2 regions of the Agathobacter rectalis ATCC 33656 genome follow, and region 2 is predicted to be linked to the other one. Evidence: predicted binding sites of a transcription regulator. Region 2 holds the regulator's gene; the other holds the start of a gene.

Region 1 (15,559 bases), 330 kb from region 2:
TTTCCTACTATCTCATCGATGAGTGCTGTCTGCTCTCCCCTTGTTCTTGTCTGTAGCTGGAACATGGAATAAGTCTTTTTAGTGATAAAGCTTGCCACAAAAAGTGACAAAGGTGTGATGAGCACTACAATGCATGATATCTTCACATCTATTGTAAGCATGAAAATAAGCGTGCCTGCTATTGTTGCAATTCCTGTAAAGAGCTGTGTGAAGCCCATCAAAAGTCCCTCTGAAAATGTATCTACATCGGCGATGATACGGCTGACCATATCACCGTGTGAGTGGCTGTCAATATAGGACAGCGGCATTTTCTCAATATTTAAAAATGCATCACGCCTTATATCCCTCACTATGTTGTAGGTCATCCTGTTGTTGCAGATATTTGTAAGCCACTGGGCTGCTGCCGCTATGACGACTATTATTGCAGCTCTCGTGAGGATGGCTGTCATAGCCGTAAAATCAACCTTTCCTTTTCCTACAATCAAATCAATTGCGCGTCCTGTGAGAATTGGAAAATAGAGCGTAAGCGCCACTGTAACAACAGACAGGGCAAGTGAAATTACAAGCAAAGGAATATATCTCTTCATGTAGCTTAATACCTTGCGGATTGTGCCTGCTTTATTCATCTTCGCATTATCCATAGCCATACTCTACACCTCCTTTTGTCTGGTCATATCCGACTCTTTTTTAAACTGTGAATCATATATCTCTTTGTAGGTCTCGCATGTCTCAAGCAGCTTTTCATGAGGTCCGAAGCCAACCATCTGTCCGTCGTCGAGTACTATGATATTGTCCGCAAACTGGATAGATGAGGTACGCTGTGACACGATAAATATTGTCTTGTCACCATGCATGCCCTTTAATGCCGCGCGAAGGCTCGCATCTGTAGCAAAATCAAGCGCCGATGCACTGTCGTCTAGTATCAGTATGTCAGGATCCTTTACAACCGCCCTGGCAATTGTAAGACGCTGCTTCTGACCGCCTGATAGGTTCTTGCCGCCCTGCTCTATCATGTAGTCAAGTCCTCCCTCTTTGCCCTTTACAACCTCTGTGGCCTGTGCTATATCAAGCGCCCTCCACATTTCCTCCTCTGTGGCATCATTTTTGCCCCAGCGCAGGTTATCGGCTATCGTTCCTGCAAAAAGCACTGCCTTTTGCATTACAACACCGATTTTATCTCGAAGCTGCACTGCATCGTAGTCATTTATATCATTTCCCTGAATCCTTATAGTGCCCTTTGTGGCATCATAAAACCTCGGAATAAGGTTTACAAGGCTTGATTTTCCTGAGCCTGTACCACCGATGATTCCGATTGTCTGCCCCTTTTGCACTGTAAAGCTTATATCTGTAAGTGTCTCATCGGCCGCTCCCTCATAGGTCATGCAGACATGGTCAAACTCAACCTCAGGTGCCCCTGCCTTTGCATCAATGAGCTTAGGATTTTTATCAGGAAGCTTTGATGGAATAGAAAGCACATCCGCTATACGATTACCGCACGCCACTGCCTTTGTCACCTGTACGATGAGGTTTGCAAGCTTTATCAGCTCGACAAGTATCTGTGACATGTAGTTTACAAGTGCCACAACCTCACCCTGTGTGAGGATTCCTGCGTATACCTGCTTGCCGCCTGATACGATAACTGCGATTGTTGCGATATTTATAATGATAAAGGTCAGAGGATTGGTGAGTGCTGAGATTCGTCCTACAACCTGCTGCATATTGGTTAAAAATTCGTTGTCCCTGTTGAAGCTGTCAATCTCATCATTTTGCTTATTGAAAGCTCTTATAACTCTGGTTCCCTCTAAATTCTCCCTGGTATGTGAAAGCACTGTGTCAAGAGAGCTCTGCACCTTTTTGTAAAGCGGAAGGCTTGCAGCCATAACTGAGAATACCACTATTGAAAGCAGAGGTATGGTAACTGCAAAAACCATTGCCGCTCTTACATTTACTGTAAAAGCCATCGCCATAGCTCCGAATACAATAAATGGCGAGCGAAGGAAGAGTCGAAGCACCAGATTGACTCCTGACTGCACCTGGTTTATATCGCTTGTCATCCTCGTGATAAGTGTCGATGTGCCCACTGTATCCATCTTTGAGAATGACAGTGACTCTATCTTTTCAAACAATATATGGCGAAGCTTTGTGGAAAAACCGACTGCCGCCTTTGCCGCAAAATACTGTGCTGTGACCGAACTTACCAGACCAACTGCCGCAAGCAGCACCAGCACACCTCCCATCTTCCATATATATGGCTTGTCCGAAGCCGTAATTCCGTTATCAATGATTGCCGCCATGACAAGCGGTACTATAAGCTCAAAGGATGCTTCCAGCAGCTTAAATAACGGAGCACAGATGCATTCCTTTTTGTACTCCTTCAAATATTTTAATATCTGTTTCATCTTTTCCCCTTTCAGATTTTATGTCGCCGATTACAGCTTCACTATTATAGATGATTTTTCTCATATATACAAGAAAAACGATACACTAAAAAACCAGTACCCTGCGGTACTGGTTTCATATATCAGCTCTTATGTATATGCTTCTTGATTGCTTCAAAGCTCTCAGGACTGATGACATGCTCTATACGGCATGCGTCCTCTGCTGCAATCTCCTTATCAACACCAAGCTTCTCAAGACACTCTGACAAAAGCTCATGTCTTTCGTATATCATCTCTGCTATCTGTCTTCCTGACTCTGTGAGTGTGATAAAGCCTGCATCACTAACTGTGATATTGTTCTTCTCTCTAAGGTTTTTCATGGCTATACTCACGCTGGATTTCTTATATCCAAGCTCATTTGCTATATCAACTGAGCGTACCACAGGAAGCTTCTTGCTGAGAATAAGTATGGTCTCTAAATAGTTTTCTGATGATTCATTGTTTCGCATTTCGAATACCCCCGTGAGTTTATTTTCGTTCGTTTTAATTCAGTTATATTATTATAACATACATTTTATTGTTTGCAAAACTTTTCTTTTGATTTGTACGTGATTTATAAAAATCCAAAAAAATATCAAAATCCCATATTTGTTATTGACTTCTAATTCGCGTTAGTGTATACTAACTATCGAATCAGAAAACAAACGTATGCATGATATATTTCTAAATCTTGTATGCCATAAATGTTTAATTATATCAAATAAGACCGGCCGATCACCGGTCTTATTTATTTTAAAAAATGTACATATTCAGCTTAAACGAGAGCTCTTTTTAACCTTTCCAGACCTTCCATAAGCACTGCCCCGGGGCATGCGATATTCAATCTCACAAAGTAGCGTCCATTGCCTCCAAACTCAGCTCCCTCCGACAGATAAAGTCCTGTTTTTTCGCGAATCATCTGCGTAAATGCCACAGAATCATCTGTGAGTGCACTGCAGTCAAGCCACATGAGGTATGTCGCATCGGCATCCACTATGTGTATCTGCGGCAGGTTTTCTGCCACGAAGTCACAGACTGTTTTGCGGTTTTCCCAGAGATATTTTCTGAGCTCCTCAAGCCACGGCTCACCCTTTGTGAACGCTGCAACTGCTGCAGTGATGGCAAATGCGTTTGGCTCCGCCACCTCGTCTGTATTTAATGCGCGCCATACCTTGTGACGCAAAAATTTATTTGGCACCATCACTGCCGCAGTCTGTAAGCCAGCCATATTAAAGCACTTGGTCGGTGCAATACAGGTGATGCTTATATCGGCGCAGTCCTCCGATGCTGCCGCAAACGGCACGTATGATTTTCCCGGTGCTGTGATGTCGCAGTGTATCTCGTCTGATATGACCGTCACATTGTACTTCCTGCAGAGTGCACCTATTTTCGCAAGCTCATCCTTTGTCCAGATGATACCGCACGGATTGTGAGGGTTGCAAAATATCATAAGCGAGGTCTGTGGATTGGAAAGGTCATGCTCCAACCTGTCATAGTCCACAAAATATCTGCCGTTTTCGTATCCAAGCGGGCTTTCCTGCACATTTACGCCGTTATTAAATATGGAATTAAAAAATATATTGTATACCGGCGTCATGATAAGCACATTTTCACCGGGTGTTGTGAGCTTTCGAACTGTAGATGATATGGCCGGTACGACCCCTGTGCAAAAAATCAGGCTGTCTCTTTCGATTTTAAGCCCATGGCGTCTGTCCCACCACGAAATATACGCATCATTCCACTCATCCGGAATGATGGAATAGCCAAACACTCCGTGAGAAACACGCTCTGATATTGCCTCTATTATCTGTGGAGCTGTCTTAAAATCCATATCTGCTACCCACATCGGGAGCTCATTTTCTGCCACATCCCACTTTAGTGAGCCTGTATTTCTTCTGTCTACAACGGTGTCAAAATCATACATAGATTATTTTCCCTCACATATTATCTTAGTCTTTGATGGGTCAACTCTGTCCCTTTCGATAGTCAGTGTGCCAATCTCTTTTGCCCTTATCACTCCGCTTGTCGGATTTAAAACACTATCCACTTTACTGCAAATCTCTGCATCTACCGAAGAATACTCAAATGCCAATGTAGTGTTTATGAGCTTACAGTTTTTCATAACGAGGTTGTCGATGTAGCAAAGCCCCTGCAAGCTTTCGATTGTGCAGTTTATAAGTGTCAGATTCTTTGCGTTCCAGCCAAGGTATTCACCTGTAATAAATGAATCATAGACTGTGACATTTTCCGTATTCCAGAAGGCATCCTTTGAGATAAGCTTTGAATCGTGCACCTCTACATTTCTTGAGCCGTCAAACGAATAGTTGCCGACCAGCTGGAAATTCTTCATGATAAGATTATTTGTATTCATGCCAAAATAATCTCCCTTTGCCGAAACATTCTCGATATCGACATGATCACAGCTCCAGAGGGTCTCCTGGGCATTTGGAAATGTCACATTTTTAAGCTTTAGGTTATTGCATCGCCTGAAGTTCTTAGGTGCCTCAACTATTGAATCAGTGACAGAGATATTGTCTGTATACCAGACACCCGCACGCGCCATGTCAAACCATGTACAGTCCTTTACAGCTATGTCACTACAGTACCATAGCGGATATTTCCATCTAAAAAAACAGCCTGTCAGGCTAATGCCATGGCTCTCCTTAAGAGGTGACTCTCCGTCATCAAAAATTGTATCATATATATCCAGGTCGTTGCTTGCAAACAGGGCTCTTTCGCCTGTCAGAAACTCCTGATGGATTTGTTTTCTTTCGCTCATTATATATACTCCTTTTTCCCGGTAATTCTAAATAATTATCTGCCATAAAATCAAATAACCGCCGAGCACATAATATATGCATCCCGACAGTTATCATTATACCCCAAACCCTACTGAATTTATAGTATTTTATATAAGTTTAATATTACAAAATTAATATTAAGAGCCTGATATTTACAGCTCAAGCCCGTCAAGTATGCTCTTAAGTGCATCAGCAGACTCCTTGAGCTTTAAAGCTTCCTCACCGTTTAACTCGATCGGGATATCGCTCTCCACTCCGTTTGCTCCAACGATTGCAGGCATTGAGAGAACCACACCGTCGATGCCGTACTGTCCGTGCATCATGTGTGAAACAGGAAGAATAGACTTCTCATCACGCATGATTACCTCGCAGATACGTCTGACCGACATAGCGATACCATAATATGTCGCATGCTTTCGGTTGATTATCTCGTAAGCACTGTTCTTTACGTTTGCAGCGATTTCCTCTGTATTCTCCTTGTGCTTGTAGTGACCTCTCATCTCGCACATCTTGTGAAGCTCCACTCCGGAAACATTGGCTGATGACCATGCAACCACCTCACTGTCTCCATGCTCACCTACTATAAATGCATGTACGCTTCGGCTGTCCACCTCAAGATGCTCTCCAAGCGCGTACTTAAGTCTTGCACTGTCAAGCACGGTACCTGAACCGATGACACGCTCCTCAGGAAGTCCTGAAAGCTTCTGTGCCACCTGTGTTAAAATATCTACAGGATTTGCAACGATAAGTAAGATTCCACCGAAATTTCTCTTTGCAATCTCCGGAATGATGCTCTTGAAGATTGCAACATTTTTATTTACCAGATCAAGTCTTGTCTCGCCCGGCTTTTGGCCTGCACCTGCAGAAACAACAATGATAGCAGCATCTGCCACATCATCATAACCACCTGCATATATCTTCATAGGTCTGGCAAAAGGAATACCGTGGCTTATATCCATCGCCTCTCCCTCAGCCTTGTCCTTATCAGCGTCAATGAGAACTATCTCAGAAAAAAGACCGCTCTGCATAAGTGCAAAAACTGATGCCGAACCAACGAATCCACATCCGATCATGACAGCCTTTCTTGGGTTTGTCTTAACAACTGCGCTAGTTTTATTGCTCATGTACGTTCCTCTCTTTCTTAAACTATAATTCAAATAGTTGCTTTTTATTATAACTATTCATCCCAAACACAAATTCTCAATATCTGCTTTGTTATCAGTAGTTCTGAATAATTATCTTTTATTTATATTATACCCGCATTGTACATATAATCCGTTGTAAAAACAACAAATTACTTGATAAAATACAATCAATAGCCCATTGTTCCCATTTTTATACAATTTTAATGCAGATTTTTACATAAAAAGTGCAGTACTAAAAAGCAAACCGGACCAATACAGCTGAATGAATTGTCATTTGGCATATTGATCCGGTTATATTAAAATGCTGTATCCGCTTATTTTGTGCTTGAATTTCTGTACTCAAGCGGTGTCATTCCATACAGTTTCTTGAACTGTCTGTTAAAATGCTCCACATTCTGATATCCTGCCTCGATTGCGATATTCTCAACAGTTGTAATGCTGTTTCTAAGCAGTGTGCGTGCCTTTTTCATCTTGGCATTGGTGACCAGCTCTCCGAAGGTCTTGCCTGACTTCTCCTTTATGTACTTTGAGATATAAGGCTCTGTCAGATTGAACTGTGCAGCCATATCTGCAAGCGATACCGTCTTGTAGTTGGCCTGGATGAAGTTAAGCATGGCGATATAACGCTCATCCTTCACATGGCTGTCAGCCTTTGTGGCAAGGTAATGGTTTACCGCAACAACAAGAGCTCCGATTGATGCCTTGATGATATCCTCATCCACACCTGCGCCCCAGAACATCTTGCCGTCAACTGTGATACCCACGTATGCCATAGCCTTTGATGAAGAGCCGTGTGAAAGCGCATGCTCCTCGTATACGGTAAGCTCAAAGCTGATGTCAAAATACTGCTTTATTATATTGCTGACTGCATCGAGACGGCCGTTTCCGTTGGCATCTACCTTTCTGGTGCTGTCATTGTGCAAAATAACTGCCTCTGCGAAAATACCGTTCACCTGCTTAAAGTGGCACTCCGGTATAGTAAAATATGGATGGAAATCCACATAATTGTCTGTAAAGATGCTGTGTACCCAATCAGGTGAAAGCTCCTTGTGCTCCTCGTCAGATACCTGCTTGACCATGTATCCGACCTGCTCTCTCATCTGCTGTGGCACATTGATACCGAAGCTCTGCTTAAGGATATAAGCCACTCCGCCCTTTCCTGACTGGCTGTTGATACGGATAACATCAGCCTCGTATGTCCTGCCGACATCCTTTGGATCTATAGGCAGATATGGAACTGTCCACTTATCAAGCTTCTTTTCCTCTCTCCATGCCATGCCCTTTGAAATAGCATCCTGATGAGAGCCTGAAAATGCAGAGAATACGAGGTCTCCCGCATATGGCTGTCTCTCGCCTACCTTCATTCTGGTATATGTCTCATACTTCTCCCTGATCTCAGGCAGATTTGAAAAATCAAGCTGCGGATCCACTCCGTGTGAGTAGAGATTCATAGCAAGTGTCACGATATCGACATTTCCTGTTCTCTCACCGTTTCCAAACAGTGTACCCTCTATCTCCTCAGCTCCTGCAAGCACGCCAAGCTCTGATGTGGCAACACCGCAGCCTCTGTCATTATGAGGATGTAAGCACAGCACTACTCCGTCTCTGTACTTAAGATGCTTGTCGATATACTCTATCTGTGTGGCAAAAACATGTGGCATAGCATTCTCTACTGTGGTAGGGATATTGATAATGGCCTTGTTATCAGCCTTTGGCTGCCATACATCAAGCACTGCGTTGCACACATCAACCGCATAATCCACCTCAGTGCCCGAAAAGCTCTCCGGTGAATACTGGAAGCGGAAATTACCGTCAGTCGCAGCCGCAAGGTCTCTGAGTAAGATGGCGCCGTCAACCGCAAGCTGCTTTATCTCTTCCTTTGACTTCTTAAACACCTGCTCACGCTGTGCAACAGATGTGGAATTGTACAGATGTACAACCGCTCTCGGTGCTCCCTCAAGTGCCTTGAAGGTCTTCTTGATGATATGCTCTCTGGCCTGTGTCAGCACATGTATAGTGACATCATCCGGAATCATATCCCTCTCAATAAGAGCTCTTGTAAAATTGAACTCTGTCTCAGAGGCTGCCGGGAAACCTACCTCGATTTCCTTAAAGCCTATATCTACAAGCATCTTAAAGAAGTCAAGCTTCTCCTCAAGGCTCATCGGCTCTATAAGAGCCTGGTTGCCATCACGTAAATCAACCGAACACCACAGTGGTGCTTTATCTATATAATCCTTCTTAACCCAGTCATAAGTGCATTCAGGAGGCAGAAAATAACTGCGCTCGTATTTTTCATATCCTTTCATCTTAAAACCTCTTTTCGTTTGAACTGATATAATTGTAACACATAAGCGCAGTTATTGGAATGATTATATTTAATCACTTTGGTTGATGTAATTTAATTTTTTATAAAAATATAATCAACTTTATTGATTTTGATTATTCTAATCAGATATTCTGGTCAAAATATCTGACTAATCCTCTCTCTTATTGCCCCAGAAAAACAATGCAACTGTTCCGGGACCGGTGTGGCTTCCTATAGTCGTACCGATATCATTTATCTCTACCTTGCCCTTCATCTTAGGAAAAGCAGCCTCTATCAGATCAGCTACGGCTCTAGCATCCTCATAGCATGCGGAATTTGATATGTATACCTTATCTGAATAATCGGCACCGTCCTTGCAGAGCGCCTGCATCTTCACAAGCATCTCCTTTATCGCCTTCTTTTTGGTGCGGATTTTCTCACGCACAATAAGCTTTCCCTCATTGCTCACATTCATGAAAGGGCAGATATTCAGCACATTTCCCACGAAGCCCGCGGTCTTTGAGATACGGCCTCCCCTGATAAAAAATGTAAGGTCTGATGAGAAGAACCAGTGATTCACCTCAAGTCTGTGCTCCATGGTCCAATTAGCCAGTGTATCAATATCCATGCCACTATCCCTAAGGTCAGCAAGCTTATCCATCAAAAGACCAAAGCCAGACGATGCTGCCAGCGAATCAATCACATATATCTTTCTGTCAGGGTATTCCTCTTCCAAAGCCTCCTTTGCAAGCCTTGCTGAGTTGACTGTACCTGATATGCCGGAGCTTAGTGCACAGTGAAGCACATCATATCCCTCATCCAGAAACTGTCTGAAGTACTCCATGTACTCCTCCTGATTGATCTGCGAGGTCTTTGTCATGGCACCTGCCTCCATTGCCTTGTAGAAATCCGGCAATGGCATGGACTGTCCTAAATCATCCATATACTCTTTACCGTCAAGCTCATAGTGAAAGCATGCGTACTTAATATTTCTCTCGAGCATATGCTCCCTGGTAAGATCTGCTGTTGAACAGCAGCTAATCACATAATTTGACATATTATTTTCCTTTACCTTTTGACCTTTTATCATTATATGTAGTCAGATACATATGGTATCTCATGATATAAAATATCGTCAAGCTTTGCAACAGCATCGTACGTAGTCTGTATTTTGCCCATCTGCAAAAGCTTCTCAGCACTCTTGTAGCCTAAAAGCAGTGTGGTAAACGTGCCAATAGATATGCTTAGGTGATACTGTGGATTTTTGTCGGTGAGAGCACAGTGCCCCTTCTCAAAATCAATGACAAATGTGCCATTGTTCCACGGAAGAAGGTCATCTGCTATCTCAAAGCTAAAGCAGCCGCCCGGGCCATCCGGGTCACAGTTATACTGTGATATAAACTGCGCCACGTCGATGATTCTGCCCATGGCGTATGGTCTTATTGTCTCCTTTATATCACTGTCATCGAGCTCAAAAGCGATGGGCTCGCTGTAATAGTTGTTGCCTCTGACCTCATCAATCATGGAATCGTGCGCATGAATGTACTCCCACAGACCAAGCTGCGCCTCACGGTTTAAGTAGATGAGCTCCTTGATGTGCATGACATCGGAGCTGATAAGATACACCATATAGCCACACGGTTCATCATCCTCGTTATAGTAGATGGCGACCATCGTATCGTCCTCATCCCAGCGGAAGTACTCCTCCCAAGCCAGATTGTTTCTGTACAGACAGCCGTGAGTCTTCGCGGCAAAGTGAGTATGAAGCTTTTTAAACTGCTCGTCATCCCACTGCACACGGCGCACATAGCCCGGCTCCTTAAGCTTTGTAGGAATCTGTCTGTCCTTTATCACATATGTCATCTTGTTTGAGATAATCTCCCAGCCAAGCCCTCTGTAAAGAGGTATGGAGTATGGATACAAAAGGGCAAACGACTTGTTGCTATCGCGCATCCTCGTAAGACTCTTTCTCATAAGCTTCTTCATGAGACCATGGCCTGTGTACTCAGGATACGTGCACACACTTGTGACAAAGCCTACCTCGTAGCGCTCACCATATATATTCATATCGAGCGGATATACCGCAAACTGAGCCACAAGCTCCTCTTTTTTGTCTATGATATTGAAGCAGCCAAGCACATCAGCTCTCTCAAGCACCGGAAACTTCGACTGCTTGATTTCATCATCCTTCCAACCGGTCTCGGCAAGATCTGCCTCCGTCACCTGAAAAGCATAACGAAGCAGTGCATTGTATTCCTCCGCATCGTCCTTTGTCAATACTCTTATCTTAAATTCATCTGATTTAAAAGAATGCATAGTGTCCTTTCTCGCCTGTCTTTACTGTATACATCAGATCGTCCGCCTTCTTAATCAGCTCCGTAATCTGACTCTCACTGGTGACATTTCTCTCATATGAAATACCAATAGAACAAGTGATATTCTTCTCCTCATTAAACTCTACATCATGATTCAGGTATTTCTTTATCTGGCTTCTGAAGCCATCAGCCTCTGCAATCCTCGCATAGATGTCCTTCGCAATATTCTCAAGCTCGTATCTGGCACAGGACTCAATAACTATGATAAACTCATCACCGCCATATCTGCTCACAAAGCCTCTGTCCTTAGCAACTTCCTTGAACACAAAGGCCATCTCCTTAAGTATCAGATCTCCCACATCATGACCATATGTATCATTATAATGCTTGAAATTGTCCAGGTCAATAAACATAAGACCCACATCCATGCCACCGGATGTAACACTTATGCGCTTTTCAAGCTTTTCAATCTCCTGATACATACCTGCTCTGTTATAGATACCGGTAAGCATGTCAGTGATAGCTGCCTGCTTCAGCCTCTTGTTCATCTCATTGGCCTTCTCATTGGCCTCAATACGGGCAATGGAATACTCAAGCTCTCTGAACAACAGCTTGAAAATGCTCAGATCATCCTCATTGAGCATGTATCGCTCGATTGAGCCATGCCAGTTGTCCTTCATGCGCACATATGCTATGAGTACACTTGAAAGTGCATCATTCTTGATAAAAGGCACTGCGACAAATGAGCATACATCATCCACGCCGAAGTACGAGATGACATTTTCATACTCGTAGAAGCCCTCTGCAATCTTTGATGTGGCAATGCCCTCCGGATAGTCTATCATGATATCACATATACCCTTTATAACCTCATCTGTCATATCACAGCCCGTATCATTATAAAGCACCTGCGGCTCCTTCGCGTGCAGATCTATGATCAGCGCACAGTCAAGACTGAAATGATTGATGAAATTGCTCATGGCATTTTCAATCATGGTGTCCTTCTTCTGGTCATTGACATCGATAATGGTCTGCCATATGGAAATAAACTCCATCTGACGCTTTGAGCCCTGATAATCCTTTTCGAGCCCATGCTGCTTTACAAGCATATTAATCTGCCGCTCATTGATATGGCCATCACTCAGTGACTCTAGGTTGATATTTTTTAACATGTCAAGCGGAGCTGCCTCTGCTATTTCATGCATCCTTTTATTGTGTGCCTCTAAAAGTATTCTCTCATGCTCTATAAGCTCATTTTTGCCGAGCAGCTCAAACAGCTTCATCCTGCTTTCCCTGTATATCGAATATGCAAAAAATTCGTTTCCCTCCGCATTAACGAGATATCTCTCCGCATCCTCAAAACGTAAAAAGGCTTCTTCCTTTTCACCATCGTGCCACAAGAGCATGGCTGATGCAAAGGAGTAAAGGAACATCTCATCATCGCATCTGGAATAGTCATGGACTGCCTCAGTTCTTGTGGTGTCAATTACTCTGTAGATGACATAATTAAGAAACTGCTTGCAGCTGAGCAGATAACGCTCACAGCTGAATCTGTCACCCGAAAATATAGATGCAAGCGCAAGAAGCGCATATACCTTACTCGTGTTGCACACTCTTAAGCTGTTTAGATGAAGCTTTATAATAGTCTTCATGGCAACTAAAAGTGCATGGACAGCCTCCTTATAATTGCCCTGCATGATATAGTTAAGAGACTTGTTATAATACACCTCAGCTATATCCTCCGGCATCTTCAGGTAATATAACATATTGATTGCAGCATTGTAATAATTGTCAACCAGCTCATTTTTACCCATGGCACTTAAATTGTAGCCTATAGACGTAAGCACTCTCGCAACATATATATTGCCGTGCCCCTTCATGAACTCGTATGTACGGATAACATATAAAAAGGCTATCTCATTGAGACCGCTTGTGCTGGCAAGCATAATAGTCTTCTGATATGCATCATACACAAGCTGCTCATTTCCTATCTCCTTCGCAAGCTCAAGCCCCTTCGTAAAATGCTTTAGTAATGATTCATCATAAAAGGACTGCTTCACCACATCCCGGCTATTGTCGTATGCGTAAATATATATATGTGCCAAATGATTCCTGTAGCCGTGCTTTATGAGCTTTTCTATAATTTCATCACTGACAGGTATATCCTGTACACAGAAGAATATATTGTACCAGCCTGACATCTTTATCATGACTGACAAAAGCTCTGCCTTAAATATCAGTGTGTCATCCTCTGCCAAAACTGCATAGTCATAGGCACTCTTTGCACTGTTTCCGGCCTTCTCAAGCTTGCCCTGATACATATAGCAGGTGCCCTTCATGAAATAATACAGCGAAAGATAATGCTCACTGTCATTTTCCGGTATCAGCGCCTTGTATTCATTCGTGAGCTCAATCGCTTTGGACATCTCTCCAAGTAAAACAGACGTCCTTGCATAGACCATATAAAAGCGGCGCAGGCTTTTCTCATCAATCCATGCATCCTCAAACTTAAGCTTATGCTCTATAATGCGGCAGCCTCTCCTTGCCTGCTCAAAATCCAGAAACTCCATGATATTTGATGCTTCCTGGATGCTCTGCTCAAAGTTCATAGTGATATACAGCTCATCATCATTTGTAGTTTTTACGTTATTTTTAAGCGGTCCGGCACTGCCTATATAGTATATGGCGCTCCTGTCCTCAAGCGACTCAACTATACGATCCCACACCTCAACAGTACTGTCAGTACCCTTGACTATGGCATTGACACCTAACACGATACCGATATTGGCGCATGGATTGTCAATCAGATACTTGATGGTCTCAATTGAACTCTTAGACGCCATCTGGAATCTGTTTATCACAATCATCAAAGGCTTCACCTCAGAAAGCTTCTTGAGCATGTCAGCTATGGCCATCGTCATGCGTCTCTGCTCATATGCCACCTCATTTAACAGCACTGTCTCCTCTCTGAAGCACTCACCTGTCTCATAATAGCTGTTTAACACCTGTCTGTGCAGATAGTACACACCGCACTCCTTCTGGAAATCATCAAAGCTTCCGCCTATAAAGCGCCTGTGCATATTGCATATGATGTCCAAAAATGGCTCATAAGCTCCGACCAGCGTATTGTAAGAGAACTCACTGTATGCAAAAAAGACGTTATCCTCATTGCTTTGATAACGTCTTATAACCTCAAGATTTTCAATCGAAAAATCATTGCTATAATTCGCCATTACGATATTTCGAGTCTCTTTTCCTATGCGATTGTAAATCTGCTCGATTACCCCGCTATAATACTTCTCTATCATCTAATTACCCCATCATGTTCCAAAGCCGACACAGTGTATATCAATCCTCCTGTAATCAGGCTTTTCCGAAATAATCCTAAAACCATAGTAGACCAAAACTCCTAAAAAGTCAATCTTTTGACTCAATAATGATAAATTTTCCTCTATGGATATCAATCAGTGCATGATCATCGACTATTTCATTGGATATGCCAAGCGATGTAAACCTGTCAAAGGAATAATCAGTAACAGGATACTTAAAGCCCTTAAGGCTTACCTCATTGTCGTCTGTCAGTGCTATAAGAGATACAAACCTGCCATACTGTGCTGATTTTTCAATGGTTACCGGCTTATCTGCCATCCTTATGCGGTTGTTTGTATCGATAATGCTGATATCAGTTCCACTTTCCAGGCCTATTCCCAAAAGTGAAATATTTCCAAGCACATGGTCTATTCTGCTGCCTGTTGCTCCAAGCAGCACTATGCTTCGTGCTCCCTCGCTTATTGCCAGTCTTATGGCATACTCTGTATCGGTATCATCCTTTATGGGATTGAGCCTGCGTATCTCAGTCTGTCCCTTTCTCTCAAAATACTCCAATGCATTTGTCGTAGTCGAATCGAAATCACCTACAATTATATCAGGTGTGACACCGTTTTCGTACAGAAAATCCATTCCGCTGTCAGCCGCAATGATAGCATCTATTCCGTCAGTCTTTATCTCGTTTAAGCCAAATTCCTTATCTATTTTTCCACCACATACAATCAAATACCGCATTTTATCCACCCTCTCCTTAATAACATATCCACATTTGCTTAAGCCCCGGAAGCATTTCCGTTTTAACCTGCATCTGTTACATCATGATATTCAGAAAACCCTTTACATTTTCTTCTATATCTCCGCTAAACACCGCACTTCCCGCAACAATGATATTGGCTCCTGCCGCAAGCAGTGTCTCAACATTCTCCAGATTGACACCACCGTCCACCTCTATATCAGCCTTGTTTGCGGTTTTCTCAAGAAGCGCCTTTAGGTCGCGCACCTTGTCTACAGTGTACGGAATAAGCTTTTGTCCTCCAAAGCCCGGATTTACCGTCATGATAAGCACCATATCCACCTTAGGGAGCACATACTCTATAGCAGAAAGCGGAGTAGCCGGATTTAATGCTACACCTGCCAGTATGCCCTTTTCCTTTATTGCCTCGATTGTTCTGTCAAGATGCTTGCATGCCTCCGCATGGACTGTGATGATGTCAGCGCCTGCCGCCGCAAAATCATCTATGTATCT
Region 2 (15,559 bases):
CAGTTGCCGGACAGATTGATAAACTTTTCGCCATCAGCCGCTGCGATAATCGTACGAAAATCCTTAAGCACACAAGTCACATTGTACAAGCATGCAAACTCTCCTGCCACACCGATGATATCCTCCTGTATATCAGCAATGCTCTTTTTCATAAGTCTGGACATCTCGCCCAGGTGCGGAGTCACGATGACAGGCATTTTATGCTCATTAAGTAAAGTCATGTTGTCTGATATGATATTAAGCGCATCCGCATCAATCACAAGAGGTATCTCTGCTGTTTTTAGTACTGTTTCAACTAACATTTTGGCATTATCAGACTTTGAAAGACCTGGACCTATCACCACTGCATCTGCCCACTCAAGCTCTGTCTCAAGCGCTTTAGCTGACGCGATATCAGTACAAAGCAGTGCTTCCGGCAAAGCACATTGGATTATTGAGCGGTTGCACTCCGGCGTTATAATTTTCACAAGCCCTGCTCCGCTTTTGTATGCAGCCTTTGCCGAAAGCACCGCCGCACCGGCCATATCGCGGCTTCCTGCTATAACTAACAGTTTTCCGAAAGTTCCCTTGTTGGAGTGTGCCGGTCTGTTATCAAGTTTCTTTAAATCAGACTCATCAAGAGCCCTTACTGATGGCAGATTACCACAAAAGCTGTGGTCATCTATGCCTATAGGCACCACCTTAACCAGACCGCAATAATCACAGCCCGGCCACAGGAGAAGGCCTGTCTTCTTATAAGAAAAAGTATATGTGAAATCTGCTTTAAAAGTGCATCCCATCACATGTCCTTTATCAGAATCCACTCCCGACGGCACGTCGACCGCCACCCTGTAAGCATCTGTCTTGTTAACGGATGAAATCACATCTGCTAAAGAGCCTTCTATGGCTCGCTTAAGCCCTGTGCCAAACAATGCATCTATTATTACGTCACTTTTACACACACACTCAATATCAGAGACTACCTTAAAGCCATACCTTGCGTATATATTTTTCTGCAGCTCAAAGAGCTCGCTTCCTGCCTCATCTGTGCCAAAAGCATAGTACACCATGCATCTGTATCCGGCCTGATTTAAAAGTCTTGCTATCGCGATACCGTCTCCTGCATTATTGCCTCTGCCACATATCACGGCAAACTCCTTTGATTTATCAAAACATGCAACAAGCTCCCGGACAACACCGGCCGCAGCCTGCTCCATCAGCACCACCGAAGGAACCAAAAAGACCTGTGATGTTGTATCGTCCAGAAGCTTCATTTCATTACCTGTAACAATATATTCCAATATCAATTCCCCTTATTCTCATTGTTTGCATTATCAGTATTTGCATTATTGGCATTGAAAACCATAGGATCGTCATATTCAATATCAAAAAGATCTAAAACCTCAGCGCCAAAAATATCATGAAGATACGAATAAATCTCCCTGTTGTTAATATCTCTGTTCTGTTTTCTGATTACATTTTTCTTAAGTTCAACTCTTATATTTGCAATCCAGTCGTCAATTTCTTTTGATTCCAGTTTATTTTTCTCGATTTTTTCACTGAAGTAATCCATCGACAAAAGCATCAGCCTGTCATTTACAGCTTTTATATTCTTCTGGATTTCAATAAGCTCTCCCTCAATGTTGTCAGCTTTCTCATTTATCTCATCTATAAGCTGCTTATCCTTATCACGATTTTCATCGCCGTCATCTCCCATGTTGGCAACAATATTAGACATAATTTTCGACTTAAGCTTTTTTAAATTCTTAAGCTCATTGTTGTACTTTCCCTGCAGCTTTAACAGCTCATCCAGTTCTTTTTCCGTGGCTGATATTTCGTCAGTCTTACCATGAATGGCAAAAAGTCTGTGCCACTTCTGGTCTAAAACCAGTAAAGGCACCTTTTTTCCTTTTAATGCAGCCTCAAAATCTTTTTTATCATTCATAAGACTCACCCTCTATTTATTTTTGGAGTTTTTAACAATATTATAGCTGAGCTGCATAAGGCTGTCAGACAGATGAACACTCTCCACAACCACATCTTTATTTGGAATTTCAAGATCAACATGTGCAAAATTCCATATAGCCCTTATTCCTAAATCCACAAGCTTTGACGCAATAGAGTCAGCCTTTGACTTTGGCATGGTGAGCGCCGCAATATCCACCCTGTGTGTTCTGCAATACTCATCCAGCTCACTTAGCATAAGGATTGGAATACCTCGCACACTCTTTCCTGAAAGCTCAGGATTTACGTCAAAAAGTGCTGTTATGACAAAGCCAAGCTTTTCAAACTTTACATAATTGGCGAGTGCCTGGCCCAGATTGCCTGCACCGATGATAATTATTCTATGCTCTGTGTTAAGTCCCATTATCTTTCCGATTTCCTCGTAGAGAAACTGAACATTGTATCCGTATCCCTGCTGTCCAAAGCCTCCGAAATTATTGAGATCCTGTCTGATTTGTGAAGCTGTCACTTTCATTCTGTGACTCAGATCGTTTGATGAAATACGCTCCACTCCCTCATCCAAAAGCTCTCCGAGATATCTATAGTATCGTGGCAGCCTTCTGATAACCGCCTGTGATATTTCTTTACTCAAGTCTTATTCCTCCAATCATCAGGATATCATTTCTCTTTTAAAGACAAAAACCCAAGATTAATTATAATTTTTTGAAGGTCATCTGTCAATGTGTTAAGAATTTAACATTCAAAAAATTCATAATTATCCCCGGGTTATATCTTACTTCTAAGGCTAAAAACCAAATTTCAGATTAAATTGTCTTCTCAAGCTCCTCTCTGATTGCCTTGATGAAGCCTTCGCTGTTTAAAACAGTAGGATTTTCAATTGTTGTGATGAGTGCGAGATCCTTTGTCATCTTTCCGCTCTCAATAGTCTTTATGCAAGCTGCCTCAAGCTTGTCTGCAAACTCAGAAAGTGCCGGAAGCTTGTCAAGCTCTCCTCTTTTTCTGAGTGCTCCTGTCCATGCAAAAATAGTAGCTACAGAGTTTGTTGATGTCTCCTCACCCTTTAAATGCTTGTAATAGTGTCTCTGAACTGTTCCATGTGCTGCCTCATACTCATAGTATCCGTGAGGGGATACAAGCACTGATGTCATCATGGCAAGTGAGCCGAATGCAGATGAGATCATATCACTCATTACATCTCCGTCGTAGTTCTTGCATGCCCAGATAAATCCACCCTCAGATTTCATTACTCTGGCAACAGCATCATCAATAAGTGTGTAGAAATATGTAATTCCAGCCTTCTCAAAAGCTTCCTTATACTGTGCATCAAAGATTTCCTGGAAGATATCCTTGAAGGTGTGGTCATATTTCTTTGAGATTGTATCCTTTGTGGCAAACCATAAATCCTGCTTTGTATCAAGTGCATACTTAAAGCAGCTATGTGCAAAGCTCTCGATTGAATCATCCAGGTTATGCTGTCCCTGAATAACTCCCGCTCCCTTAAACTCATGGATTAGCTCTCTTGTCTCGGTTCCATCTTCTGCTGTAAATACAAGCTCAGCCTTTCCGGGACCAGCCACCTTCATCTCTGTTGCCTTGTACACATCACCATATGCATGACGAGCGATTGTAATTGGTTTAACCCATGTCTTTACGTTTGGCTCTATACCCTTTACAACGATTGGTGCTCTGAACACTGTTCCGTCAAGCATGGCTCTTATTGTGCCGTTAGGGCTCTTCCACATCTCCTTTAAATTGTACTCTGTCATTCTGGCTGCGTTTGGTGTGATTGTCGCACATTTTACTGCGACACCGTATTTCATGGTTGCCTTTGCTGATTCAACGGTCACCTGATCATCTGTACGATTTCGCTCCTCTAAGCCCAGATCATAATACTCTGTCTTCAAATCTATAAAAGGTATTAAAAGCTCATCCTTTATCATCTGCCAGAGGATTCTGGTCATCTCGTCTCCGTCCATCTCTACAAGGGGTGTTGTCATCGTAATCTTGCTCATTCTTAAATCTCCTTTACTTAATAAGGTTCTCCCAACCAAGGTGTTCCATATTTTTCTTTGAATTGTTTATATGCTCTCTGGCGCATTTTTCTGCCAGCAGTGCGTCATGATTCTTAATTGCCTCGCATATCTGTTTATGCTCGTGAGTGGAGTTTTTGGCTCTTTTTGTCTCGCCGAGTGTCACCTTTCTCACTCTGCCGACATACTCATGATAGTCCTTTAATACCCTCATAAGCTCCTTGCTTCCGCCGGCCTCATACAGCAGCTCATGAAACCTATTGTCCAGCTCAAGAAGCTTCTTTGCATTGCCCTTTTTCTCGTGAAACTCCGTGAGATAAATATTCTCCTCCATGGCCGCCATGAGCTCGTCCGATATCCTCGTTGCAGCCCATCTGGCACAAAGTCCCTCAAGCAGAGCCCTTATCTCGTATATATCCCTGATATCGTCCGTGGAAACACCCTCCACGAATGCTCCCTTATTGGGGATGATAGACACAAGTCCCTCAAGCTCAAGCTGACGCAGTGCCTCCCTCACGGGCGTCCTGCTCACTCCAAGCTCATCACCGATATTCTTTTCCTTAAGCTCATCGCCCTTTGCAAATGTTCCTGCAAGTATACCATCCCTGATATGATTGTATACTCTGGCACTCAGGCTGTAATTATCATGTGACATGTAATAATCTACCTCACTATAATACTATATTAAGCTTTTTACAGCAATCAGTAATTTGAACTACAAGCTCATTATCTGTGATGGTAGTCACACGGCCCTCGTCGTACTGCTCATCTACCCATTCCTTTATCATGGTCACAAGCTTTGAGTTCTTATCTACTTTTCTGTCATCCGGCAGGCGGTAGTAGGTGTTTATCCACAGCGCTATTCCTGCAAGTCCTGATGTATTGGACACTGCTACAAGAGGTGGTCTGTTTAAGAATTTACCTGTATCGAATATGTTGTAAATTTCCTCATTTTTGAGAAGTCCGTCAGCATGGATTCCGGCTCTCGTCACATTGAAGTTTCTGCCGACAAAAGGTGTACGGCTCGGCTGCACATATCCAAGCTCCTTCTCAAAGTACTCTGACAACTCTGTGATAACCGTTGTATCCATTCCATCGAGTGTGCCTTTAAGCTGTGCATACTCAAATACCATAGCCTCAAGTGGTGTGTTTCCGGTTCTCTCTCCGATACCAAACAGTGAACAGTTGACACCGCTTGCTCCGTAGAGCCATGCCGTAGTCGAATTGTTTACTGCCTTGTAAAAGTCATTGTGTCCATGCCACTCAATCTGTGATGAAGGCACACCTGCATGTGTGTTAAGTCCGTATATGATACCAGGAACGCTTCGAGGTATAACTGCTCCCGGGAAGTTTACTCCATATCCCATTGTATCACAGGCACGCACCTTAATCGGAATCTTGTACTCCTCCTGCAGCTTCATAAGCTCAACACAGAACGGAATAACAAAACCATATATATCAGAACGTGTGATATCCTCCAGATGGCACCTAGGGCTTATTCCTGTCTCAAGACACTCCCTGATGACTGACAGATACATATTCATTACCTCTCGTCTGGTCATCTTCATCTTATAGAAAATATGATAATCCGAACAGCTTACCAGTATACCGGTTTCCTTGAGTCCTATATCCTTTACAAGCTCAAAGTCCTTTTTGCTGGCACGAATCCACGATGTAACCTCCGGGAACTTATATCCTCTCTCGAGACACTTGTAAACAGCGTCCCTGTCCTTTTTGCTGTAGAGGAAAAACTCGCTCTGTCTGATTATTCCCTTAGGGCCACCAAGCTTATGTAAATAATCATAAATGGTAACAATCTGCTCCGTCGTGTACGGTGCTCTCGACTGCTGGCCATCTCTGAATGTAGTATCTGTAATCCAAATGTCCTCCGGCATATTGTGCGGCACTATTCTGTCATTGAATGCTATCTTAGGAACTTCTGAATAAGGAAAGAGATTTCTAAAAGTATTCGGCTCATCTACATCCACGAGCTGATAAAAATGCTCTTCAAGCTGCAGTAAATTTGTTTTTTCGTTCATCAAAACTTCTCTCATCTTCACATCTCCTGTGCTTAGTTTTATCTTTTGAATAATTGTATACAATTATACTTTTTGTGTCAATAAAAAAATTTAAATCTTAGTGTAACACTTTGTTATGTCTATCATAACCTAGAGTGTAAATAAATTTTATTGGAGGTCACTTATGAGTGATTTAGCAGCAACAAACTGTTCATGCAGCAATACAGATAACGGATGCGGATGTTCTTCGATTTTATGGATTATCCTGTTACTGTGCTGCTGTTGTGGAAATGGTAACGGAGGCTCTTTCTTCGGAGGAAACGACTGTGGAAGCGGCAATAACAGCTGTATCTGGGCTATCATCTTACTTTTCTGCTGTGGTGGCTTTGGCTGTGGAAGCAGCAATAACGGATGCGGATGTGGCTGCGGCTGCTGATTTACATTTTTACTGCGGGTCTTTTCGGCCCGCAGCTTTTTACGATTTTTCAGTATTCTTTTTTTGCCTGCGCTGCTCTTTTTCTTTGAGCTTTTCAAGGACTTTACATTCGCCCTTCACTCTGTGCTTTTTGATGCATTCTTCATCTATCTCGTATACGTCGTGACCATCTATGATAAGCATATATCTTTTTTTAATAATATATGCTGTAAACATGCATAATGTGAATCAGGTGACATATTATATAGAAATATATTTTAAAGGATTTTTATGGACGAGAACAGCCTGTTTACACCATTCGATGAAATAACCCAGACAAGGGAGCTTCAGATGCTTAAAACCATAATTCCATATATGCCGCATGACTCACAAAAGCAAATGACTCTTATGGTTCACTACATATCACTTATGAATTCAATGAGAATGATAGATTGTGCACCTGCACTGTCTGTTGCAGAGACAGAAAGTATGGCAGACAGAAGGCTTTCCATGCTCAATGCCTTAAAGAAATACTGCAGCAAAAGCGAACAGGATACGATAGACAATCTATTAAATATTTTTTCAGTTTTGGACAATAGGGAGATTTATGACAAAGCAGGAATTTTTAAATAATTTTGCACAAAAGGAAAAACCAAAGGACACAACAAGTGCCATGCCGTTTCTCATGGAAAGTATTAAGGAGGCAAAGCGTAACGGCATAGAATTTACCAAAGAAGAGGTCTATTCCATGTGCACTGAGCTAAGCAAAAACCTGCCTGAGAAAAACCGCAGGCAGGTTGAAAAGCTTTTAAAAATGCTATAGTTTAATTTTTAAATGAATCTGTATTTATGCGAAGTATCTTGTCTATCGGTGCAGGCGAGTTTCCCTTGCCATCCGTACCCTCAAGGTACTTCTCTCCCGCAGATTCAAAAATGACATACAAGCTTTTATCCACACTGTCAAGCTCCTCTGAGCCCGGCGGCATCTCTATTGTGATGTCGGGGCTGTTTGGCCTTGACGACAGAGCTATGAGTGATTTGTAGCACTTGATATACGATGACTCATTCCTGCCATAGGAGGTACTCAGATATACCTTTCCTGAGGCATCAAATGTAACGCCCTGCACTCTGGCAGGTATCGTATATGTGCTCAGGCTTGTGAGCCTGTCGTCCTTTTTGTCATAATAATATGCTACCATCTTTGACTTAAAAAGGATATTATGAGTGGCTATCCACAGCCTGCCTCCATAGAATGTGATGCATGACGGCTTGTTTCCCACATCAAACACATCTACCACACCTGTCGCATCGATGACCTGCTTGGAATTCGCAGTGGCCATTAGAGAGATAAAATCATACGAGATGCGCTCCACAGTTGTGTCGTAGGAATTGCACACCCATACATTTTCCCCGTCAAAGGCAATTCCTCCCAGGTGACTGTTTGCATCCATGCCAAGTGTCACAAGGTACTCTCCGTCCTCCCTGTCAAATACCATAAGCTCCCCGAGTGAGCCCTTGTCATCAGAATAGCTTGTGATAAGCACGTATTCATCCGTGATACAAATTCCCTGAGGACACTGTGCCTCACTGAAAATATAATTATTGAGAAAATCATTTTCCTTCGTCTCCGGCATGCCCGGAATATCTATTTCATCTATAAAATCGTAATCGCAATCCTTAAGCGCCAGTGTATGCGCTTTTTTATTACTCCTGTAATTGTAATGCTCTACGCTGTATTCATTGTTAATCGTCCTGACCCATTTGGCATATACCACATATCCATTTGCTTTTTCGTATGTCAGAACATCCGCCTTTTTTGAAAAATGCTCATCCAGATACCAGCCATCAAATTTATAACCGTATTTGTGCGGTTCTCTTAGTCCCATGAATTTCTGCTTTGGCGTGATGTATCCATAATTATTGATATTGTTTGCCGCACCACCCAGATTATAGTAAATATATGAAACACCATCACTTTCTGACATATTGTCAACCAGTGTATTTAGTGATGGCCCGGAAGCAAAAGAGGCAGCTTCTGCCTCTTTTATCTCCGATGCAAACACATGAGTATTGGTAAAAATCAATGTAAGTAATATAATTAATGCTATTCTACTCTTCAACTTCAACAAGCTTGCTTGCCCTTTCTTCTATCTGTTTTGCAGCCACATCATCCGGTGCCTGCTCATATCTGGCAAACTCATATGAGAATGTGCCGCTTCCGCTCGTCATTGAGCGAAGTGTGGCATTGTATCCATAAAGCTCCAGATAAGGAATATCCGCAACTATCTCCTGATATCCATTGTCTGTCGGGTTCATGCCCATCACCCGCGCACGTCTCTTGTTAAGCTCACCCATCACATCACCTGTATAGCCCTCAGGCACCACTACCTTAAGAGTGGCAATTGGCTCAAGAAGCACAGGCTTTGCCTCCATAATGCCCTTTTTAAATGCCTGCTGTGTTGCCACCTTAAAGGCCATCTCAGATGAATCAACCGGATGATAAGAGCCGTCATACAGTACAGCCTTTATCCCCGTCACAGGATAGGCTGCAAGAGGTCCCTTTTTCACGGACTCTGCAATACCCTTTTCAACAGCCGGGAAGAAGTTCTTCGGTACAGCTCCTCCTACGACCGTCTGCTCAAATACATATGGCGTATCCATATCACCTGACGGCTCAAAGGTCATCTTGACATGTCCGTACTGTCCGTGTCCGCCCGACTGCTTCTTGTACTTATACTCTACGTCAGATTTTTTCCTGATAGTCTCCTTAAAGGCTACCTTTGGACGCATAAGCTCTATCTCCACCTTGTACTTTTCAAGAAGCTCACTTGCCACTACCTCAAGCTGCATATCACCGATACCATATAGTACAGTCTGTCCATTTTCACTGTCATTTACACTGTTTAATGTCAGATCCTCCATTAACAGTTTCTGTAAAGACTGGGAAATCTTGTCCTCATCGCCCTTTTTCTTTGCCTTGTAGCGCATTGCCACATACGGCTTTGATATGCTTGTTCTAAGATATGTAACCGGCATATTTCTGGTGGAAAGCGAATCTGTCGTAAGAGTCTTTGTAAGCTTTGCAAGCGCTCCGATATCACCTGCATGAAGCTCCTTCACTTCCTCCACCTTACTGCCTCTCATCACATAGAGCTTACCGATTTTTTCATCGCAGTCCCTGTGATAATTGTAAAGTACATCATCTGTCTTTAGTACGCCTGAATTAACCTTGATCAGTGAATATTTACCGATGTACGGGTCAACTATAGACTTGAACACATAAGCGCTCTTTGATTTTGCAAAATCATAATCAGCATTATACACCTCATTTGTCTTGGTGTTAATACCGGTACAGCTTCTCTTCTCAGGACTTGGCAGGTATTTCACAATATCAGCCATAAGTGTATACATGCCCCTTGCGAGAATATTTGAGCCCATGAGCACCGGTACAATAGAGCCCTCAAGCACGTTTGCACGAAGCGCAGCCCTGATTTCATCATCAGAAAACTCCTCTCCGCCGAAATATCTGTCCATGAACTCCTCACTTGTCTCAGCTACAGCTTCAACTAAAGCCTCACGACATATTCCCAGGTTCTCCTTTGAGTACTCAGGCACATCAAACTTATCCACGCCTCCGCTTTCATTCCATCTCTTTGCCCTCTGCTGAATGACATTGACATAGCCCACAAACTTCTCATTCTCTCTGATTGGCAGATGGAATGGAGCTATTTTCTTGCCGTAAAGCTCCTGCAGCTTTAGCACCACATCCTTGAAGCTTGCATTGTCGATATCCATGTCCGTCACGAAAATCATCCTCGGCAGCTTGTATTTCTCGCATATCTCCCATGCTCTTTTTGTGCCTGTCTGTATGCCTGCCTTGCCTGAAACCACGATGATTGCAGCATCTGCAGCCGATACAGCTTCTTCAACCTCTCCCACAAAATCAAAAAAACCAGGAGTATCGAGAATATTTATTTTGACATTATCCCACTCAATCGGTACAACCGATGTATGTATAGAGAACTGACGCTTTATCTCTTCTTTGTCAAAATCGCTGATAGTGCTGCCATCCGCTACAGTGCCCATTCTGGTAGTCTGTCCTGCCAGATATGCCATAGCTTCCACGAGTGATGTCTTGCCACAGCCGCTATGGCCTAAAAGCACGACGTTTCGAATCTTCTCAGTAGTGTAAACATTCATTTCAAGTACCTCCCTGACATTATTATAGTATGTAAACATTGTACTAATATTTTATATAATTTACAACACTTTTATGCAATCTGACGATTATTTTTTATTGTTATATTGGAATAAATTTGCCAATAATTTATTGCTTTATAGTGTTAAATTGGATATAATATATTGTAAATATTTCGAACCACTATAGTGCGATTTTGAGAATGTGCGTGTGGTGATTCCGAATAGTTACAATAAAGAATTAGGAGATACACATAAATGCATTTTGATAAAGTTGGCTTTATAGGGCTCGGTCTGATTGGCGGCTCGATAGCCAGAAAAATGAAAGAAAATAATCCAAAGGTCTCAATTATCGCAACAGCCGGGCATCAACAGACCATAGAGGATGCCTTTGGGCTTGGCCTGATAGATAATAATGAGCTTTTAGAGCTTAACTCTTTTAAAGACTGCGACGTAATCTTTCTGTGTGCACCGGTAAACAAAAATATCGAATACCTCACACAGCTTAAGGATATCATAAAGGATGACTGTATCATCACAGATGTAGGCAGCACCAAAACCCAGATTCATGAAAAGGTCATAGAGCTTGGTCTTGAGCGCAATTTCATCGGCGGTCATCCTATGACCGGCTCTGAAAAAACGGGCATACTCAATTCAGACAAGCAGCTTTTGGAGAACGCCTACTATATTATCACTCCTACTGCTGCAACTACTGAAGAAAATCAGAATGATTTCAAACAGTTTGTACTTTCACTGGGCTCGATAGCTCTCATTTTAGACTATAGGGAGCACGATCATGCTACCGCAGCCATCAGCCACCTGCCACATATGATTGCATACTCTCTTGTCAATCTGATTGAGCATATTGATTCCGAAAAAGAGACCATGAAAACTATCGCTGCCGGAGGCTTCCGCGATGTGACACGTATCGCTGCAAGCTCCCCTGTCATGTGGGAAAACATATGTGAGTCCAACAAAACACAGCTACTCTCACTCATGGACCAGTATGAAGCCAATTTCCATAAGCTTCGCGAAATAATTGCAGATGGCAGTTCTCAAAAGATGATTGATTATTTCCAGGATTCAAAGAATTACAGGGATTCACTCACACTGCCCGGTGCCAAAATCCGCAAGGATTTCCACGAGATATTTGTCGATATTGCCGATGAGGCAGGCGGTATTGCAGTGCTTGCAAGCCTTTTAGCCTTCAACGGCATCAACATCAAGAATATCGGCATCATAAACAACCGTGAGTTTGAGGAGGGTGTACTGCGCATAGAGTTCTATGACGAAGATGCTCTTGAATCGGCTATCAGCGTACTTAAAGAAAGAAACTATACTATTCACCGCAGATGATTTATCCTGTTATATGGTTTTAATACCAAAAACAAAGAGCCGTAAAACGAATTTGATTCGTTTTACGGCTCTTTTTATACCGTCCAATGCAGCACTGTTTACAAATAAGCAAAAAACCAATAACACTTTATTAATATACGCTCTCCTCAAGTACCTCATAGAAATTCTCAAAAGTCTTGCGGCAGCAATAAGGGTCTATTATCTCAACACCCTCTGCCTTAAGCCCCGGCAAAGTAAAAGACATGGCTACGCGATGATCGTCATACGTTTTAATTTTACAAGGCTTAATACACTCTGCCGGATAAATCCTTAAGCCATTTTCAGTTTCTTCAACCCTCACACCTAATTCCGCCAGGTTTTCCTCGATGGCGTTTATCCTGTCACACTCCTGCAGACGGATATGCGAAATGCCTTCTATCCCTACAGGCTCCTTTGCAAACGGTGCAATCGCAGCAAGAGTCAGCGCCTGATCTGAGAATGTTGACAAATCCCAGCTTCCGCCATGTATATGAGCATTCTTTGGTGGCATACACACTATGCCGTCTGCCTCGTCGGAAATTGTGCAGCCCATATCCGCAAGCACATCAAGAAATGCCACATCTCCCTGCAAGCTGTTTTGGTGCACCCCCATCACCTTTGACTTAACATGTAAAAGCGGGCTCATTGCATAAAAATAGCATGCAGCCGACACATCCGGCTCTATATCATAGTCTAAGCTTTCATACGCCGCTTTCTTAGGGATAATAAAGCTGTTATTCTTTTTATCCTGCATCACATCAAGCCCAAACTGCTTCATCATAAGACGCGTCATCTCAACATATGCCATACCATGCGTTCCTGTGACATTAATCGTAAAGTTCTTTTCCATCACTATCGCCGAGATAAGAAGGGCACTCAAAAACTGGCTGCTCTTGTCTACGTTTATATCAACAGTATCAGCATACTCCCCTGTATTTCCGATGGTAAAAGGAAAATGATATTCGTTCTCATCATACTCAATATGGGCACCCAGCTTTTCAAGCGATACAAGCAGATCCTTCATAGGACGCTTCTTCATCTGCTCAGAAGACACTATATGGTATCTGCCCTTTGACAGTCCAAGAAAAGCTGTAAGAAAACGTGCAGCGGTACCTGCACTTCCCACATCTATCTCAGCTTCATTCTTTGGTATCCTGCCTCCAAAGCCTGTTATTGTTATTTCTCTTTTATCCTCATCCACCAAAACCGGAAATCCAAGACGAATCAGTGCATCTATAAAATGTCTCGAATCATCACTAAAAAGACACCCTTTTAAAACGCTGCGCCCGCTTGCGAGTGCAGCGATTAAAAGGGCCCTGTTTGTGATACTCTTTGAGCCAGGTACACTGGTTACTATATCATGTGGATGATTTACTTTTTTTACTTTATAAATCATTGAAAATCTGATAAATATCAATCTTGAGTGCATCAGTGTCTGTCATACCGATAAACACAGCACCATAGTGATATACTCCTTCTTCACTGTCTGTTCTTCGTACAATCTCGACAACCGCATCCACAACCTCCTTGGTCCAAATTTGGATCTTGGTGTCATAATATGTATGTATATCAAGAGGTACCTTTGCATTAAATCCTATACCGCTTCTGGAAATATCTGTGACATCCACATGACAATACTTAAGTGTTGTCACTCCGTCCTCATCCAGCCGCTCTAACTGTACCGATACATCAATGTCAAGTCTTTTATGTCTTCTCTTTTCTTCCATTCACTTTACCCCATCTATTATATTATTGACTAAGGGAACAAATTACCCTCAAACAACATATTAGTATATATGACTGATTTTTACAAGTAAAATTTATTCAGCTGCCTCATCGTCCATATGCATATCGTTCGTTATAAACATCGCATCACCAAAGCTGAAAAACCTGTATCTTTCCTCTACAGCCTCTTTGTATGCATTGAGGACATGCTCTCTGCCTGCTAATGCTGACACAAGCATGACAAGTGTAGACTGCGGCAGATGGAAATTGGTAATCAGACAGTCAATCACCTTAAAGCTGTATCCCGGATAAATAAAGATATCCGTCCATCCGCTGCACTCTTTTAGCATGCCGTTTTCATCGGATGCTGCCTCTAAGGTACGGGTGCTTGTAGTGCCGACAGATATTATTCTGCCGCCATTTTTCTTTGCATTATTAATCTTGTCTGCAGCCTCCTGTGACACCATGTAAAACTCAGAATGCATATGGTGATCAAGCACATTATCCACCTTTACCGGTCTAAACGTGCCAAGCCCCACATGTAAAGTCACCTCTGCAATATCTACGCCCTTATCTTTTACCTGCTGTAAAAGTTCCTTTGTGAAATGCAGTCCTGCAGTAGGCGCAGCGGCCGAGCCATCATACTTTGCATATACTGTCTGGTAGCGGTTCTTGTCCTTTAGCTGATGTGTGATATACGGAGGTAGCGGCATCTGTCCGAGCTTATCAAGTATCTCCTCAAAAATACCCTCATAACTGAACTGAATCAGCCTGTTTCCATCATCAACCACATCTATTACTTCACCTGTTAAAAGTCCGTCACCAAATATAATCTTTGTGCCCGGCTTTGCCTTTTTACCCGGCTTTACAAGAGTCTCCCATACGTCATTTTGTCTGCGCTTTAGAAGAAGTATCTCTATCTTTGCCATAGTGCCTTCCTTCACGCCAAAAAGACGTGCAGGAATTACCTTTGTATTGTTGAGCACAAGGCAGTCGCCCGGTCTTAAATATTTAACAATCTCCTTGAACACATGATGGCTGACTTCTCCTGTCTTCTTGTCAAGCACCATGAGTCTTGAGCTGGAGCGGTCCTCCAGAGGATCCTGTGCTATCAGCTCCTCCGGAAGATCATAATCAAAATCTTTTACGTCCATAATTTTCCTATTCCTAACACTATACTAACGTCTAACCACGAAGTGTGATACCTGCAGTCTCTTTAAGATGAGCAAGTATATCCTTTACAAAGCCCTCGACCTTCTTAGTCTTAAGCTCCTCATCCTTTGGTGTAAATACTACACTGTACGCCATGCTCTTCTTATTCGGAGGAAGCTGTACACCCTCGTAAACATCAAACAGTGTAACATCTGAGACATAATCACAGGCTTCCCTGATACCGTTTTCAATCTGCTCACATGTGATATCCTTGTCCACAACAAAAGCAAAATCTCTCTTCTCATCATCAAATTTTGAGATTGGAGTAAATACTCTGTCCTTTCCATACCACTGTGAAAGAACTCTTAAGTCAAGCTCCATCACATATGCCGGTACTCTCATGTCAAGCTCATCGCATATCTCATATCTTACCTGACCGAGATATCCGATTTTTTGTCCGTCACAGAATACCTCTGCTGTCTGATATGGATGAAGGAATGGCTTTTGAGCCGGCTTGTATGTAAACTTCACATCAAGCGCATCTGCTACAGTCTCAGCCAGTCCCTTTATAGTAAAGAACGATTCATCCTCACCGAATACGCCTGCACAAAGTGTCTCTCTCTCATCCGGATACTCTGTAAGCGGAAGCTCCTTTGCGATAAAGATATTTCCCAGCTCAAAGATTCTTCCCTCCAGGATACCCT

The links. Region 2 encodes Rex, which represses fermentation and respiration genes when NADH is low (regulators of the CRP and FNR family bind a similar motif). Its sites were predicted from a motif close to ATTGTTAANTANTTAACAAT; they were not measured.
Region 1: a site for Rex is predicted at 6,516-6,535, ahead of EUBREC_RS10510 (L-lactate dehydrogenase). Genes of this name have one in related genera too.

Annotation. Positions count from the first base shown of each region.
Region 1 is NC_012781.1:2,186,098-2,201,656, forward strand. It holds gene EUBREC_RS10485 (ABC transporter ATP-binding protein) at 1-647, opposite strand, end outside; gene EUBREC_RS10490 (ABC transporter ATP-binding protein) at 651-2,399, opposite strand; gene EUBREC_RS10495 (metal-dependent transcriptional regulator) at 2,522-2,887, opposite strand; gene EUBREC_RS10500 (MalY/PatB family protein) at 3,193-4,341, opposite strand; gene EUBREC_RS10505 (DUF3737 family protein) at 4,345-5,196, opposite strand; gene EUBREC_RS10510 (L-lactate dehydrogenase) at 5,371-6,342, opposite strand; gene EUBREC_RS10515 (2-isopropylmalate synthase) at 6,678-8,672, opposite strand; gene EUBREC_RS10520 (DegV family protein) at 8,841-9,761, opposite strand; gene EUBREC_RS10525 (GNAT family N-acetyltransferase) at 9,761-10,987, opposite strand; gene EUBREC_RS10530 (GGDEF domain-containing protein) at 10,974-14,294, opposite strand; gene EUBREC_RS10535 (thiamine diphosphokinase) at 14,404-15,048, opposite strand; gene rpe (ribulose-phosphate 3-epimerase) at 15,125-15,559, opposite strand, start outside.
Region 2 is NC_012781.1:1,855,857-1,871,415, forward strand. It holds gene EUBREC_RS08875 (NAD(P)H-hydrate dehydratase) at 1-1,280, opposite strand, end outside; gene EUBREC_RS08880 (hypothetical protein) at 1,283-1,924, opposite strand; gene EUBREC_RS08885 (redox-sensing transcriptional repressor Rex) at 1,937-2,575, opposite strand; gene EUBREC_RS08890 (NADP-dependent isocitrate dehydrogenase) at 2,748-3,956, opposite strand; gene EUBREC_RS08895 (GntR family transcriptional regulator) at 3,970-4,629, opposite strand; gene EUBREC_RS08900 (2-isopropylmalate synthase) at 4,646-6,028, opposite strand; gene EUBREC_RS08905 (hypothetical protein) at 6,177-6,428, shown strand; gene EUBREC_RS17715 (hypothetical protein) at 6,468-6,611, opposite strand; gene EUBREC_RS08910 (hypothetical protein) at 6,699-7,040, shown strand; gene EUBREC_RS08915 (hypothetical protein) at 7,015-7,230, shown strand; gene EUBREC_RS08920 (InlB B-repeat-containing protein) at 7,232-8,527, opposite strand; gene EUBREC_RS08925 (elongation factor G) at 8,517-10,607, opposite strand; gene EUBREC_RS08930 (prephenate dehydrogenase/arogenate dehydrogenase family protein) at 10,863-11,960, shown strand; gene aroA (3-phosphoshikimate 1-carboxyvinyltransferase) at 12,091-13,374, opposite strand; gene EUBREC_RS08940 (PilZ domain-containing protein) at 13,364-13,705, opposite strand; gene queA (tRNA preQ1(34) S-adenosylmethionine ribosyltransferase-isomerase QueA) at 13,799-14,857, opposite strand; gene pheT (phenylalanine--tRNA ligase subunit beta) at 14,889-15,559, opposite strand, start outside.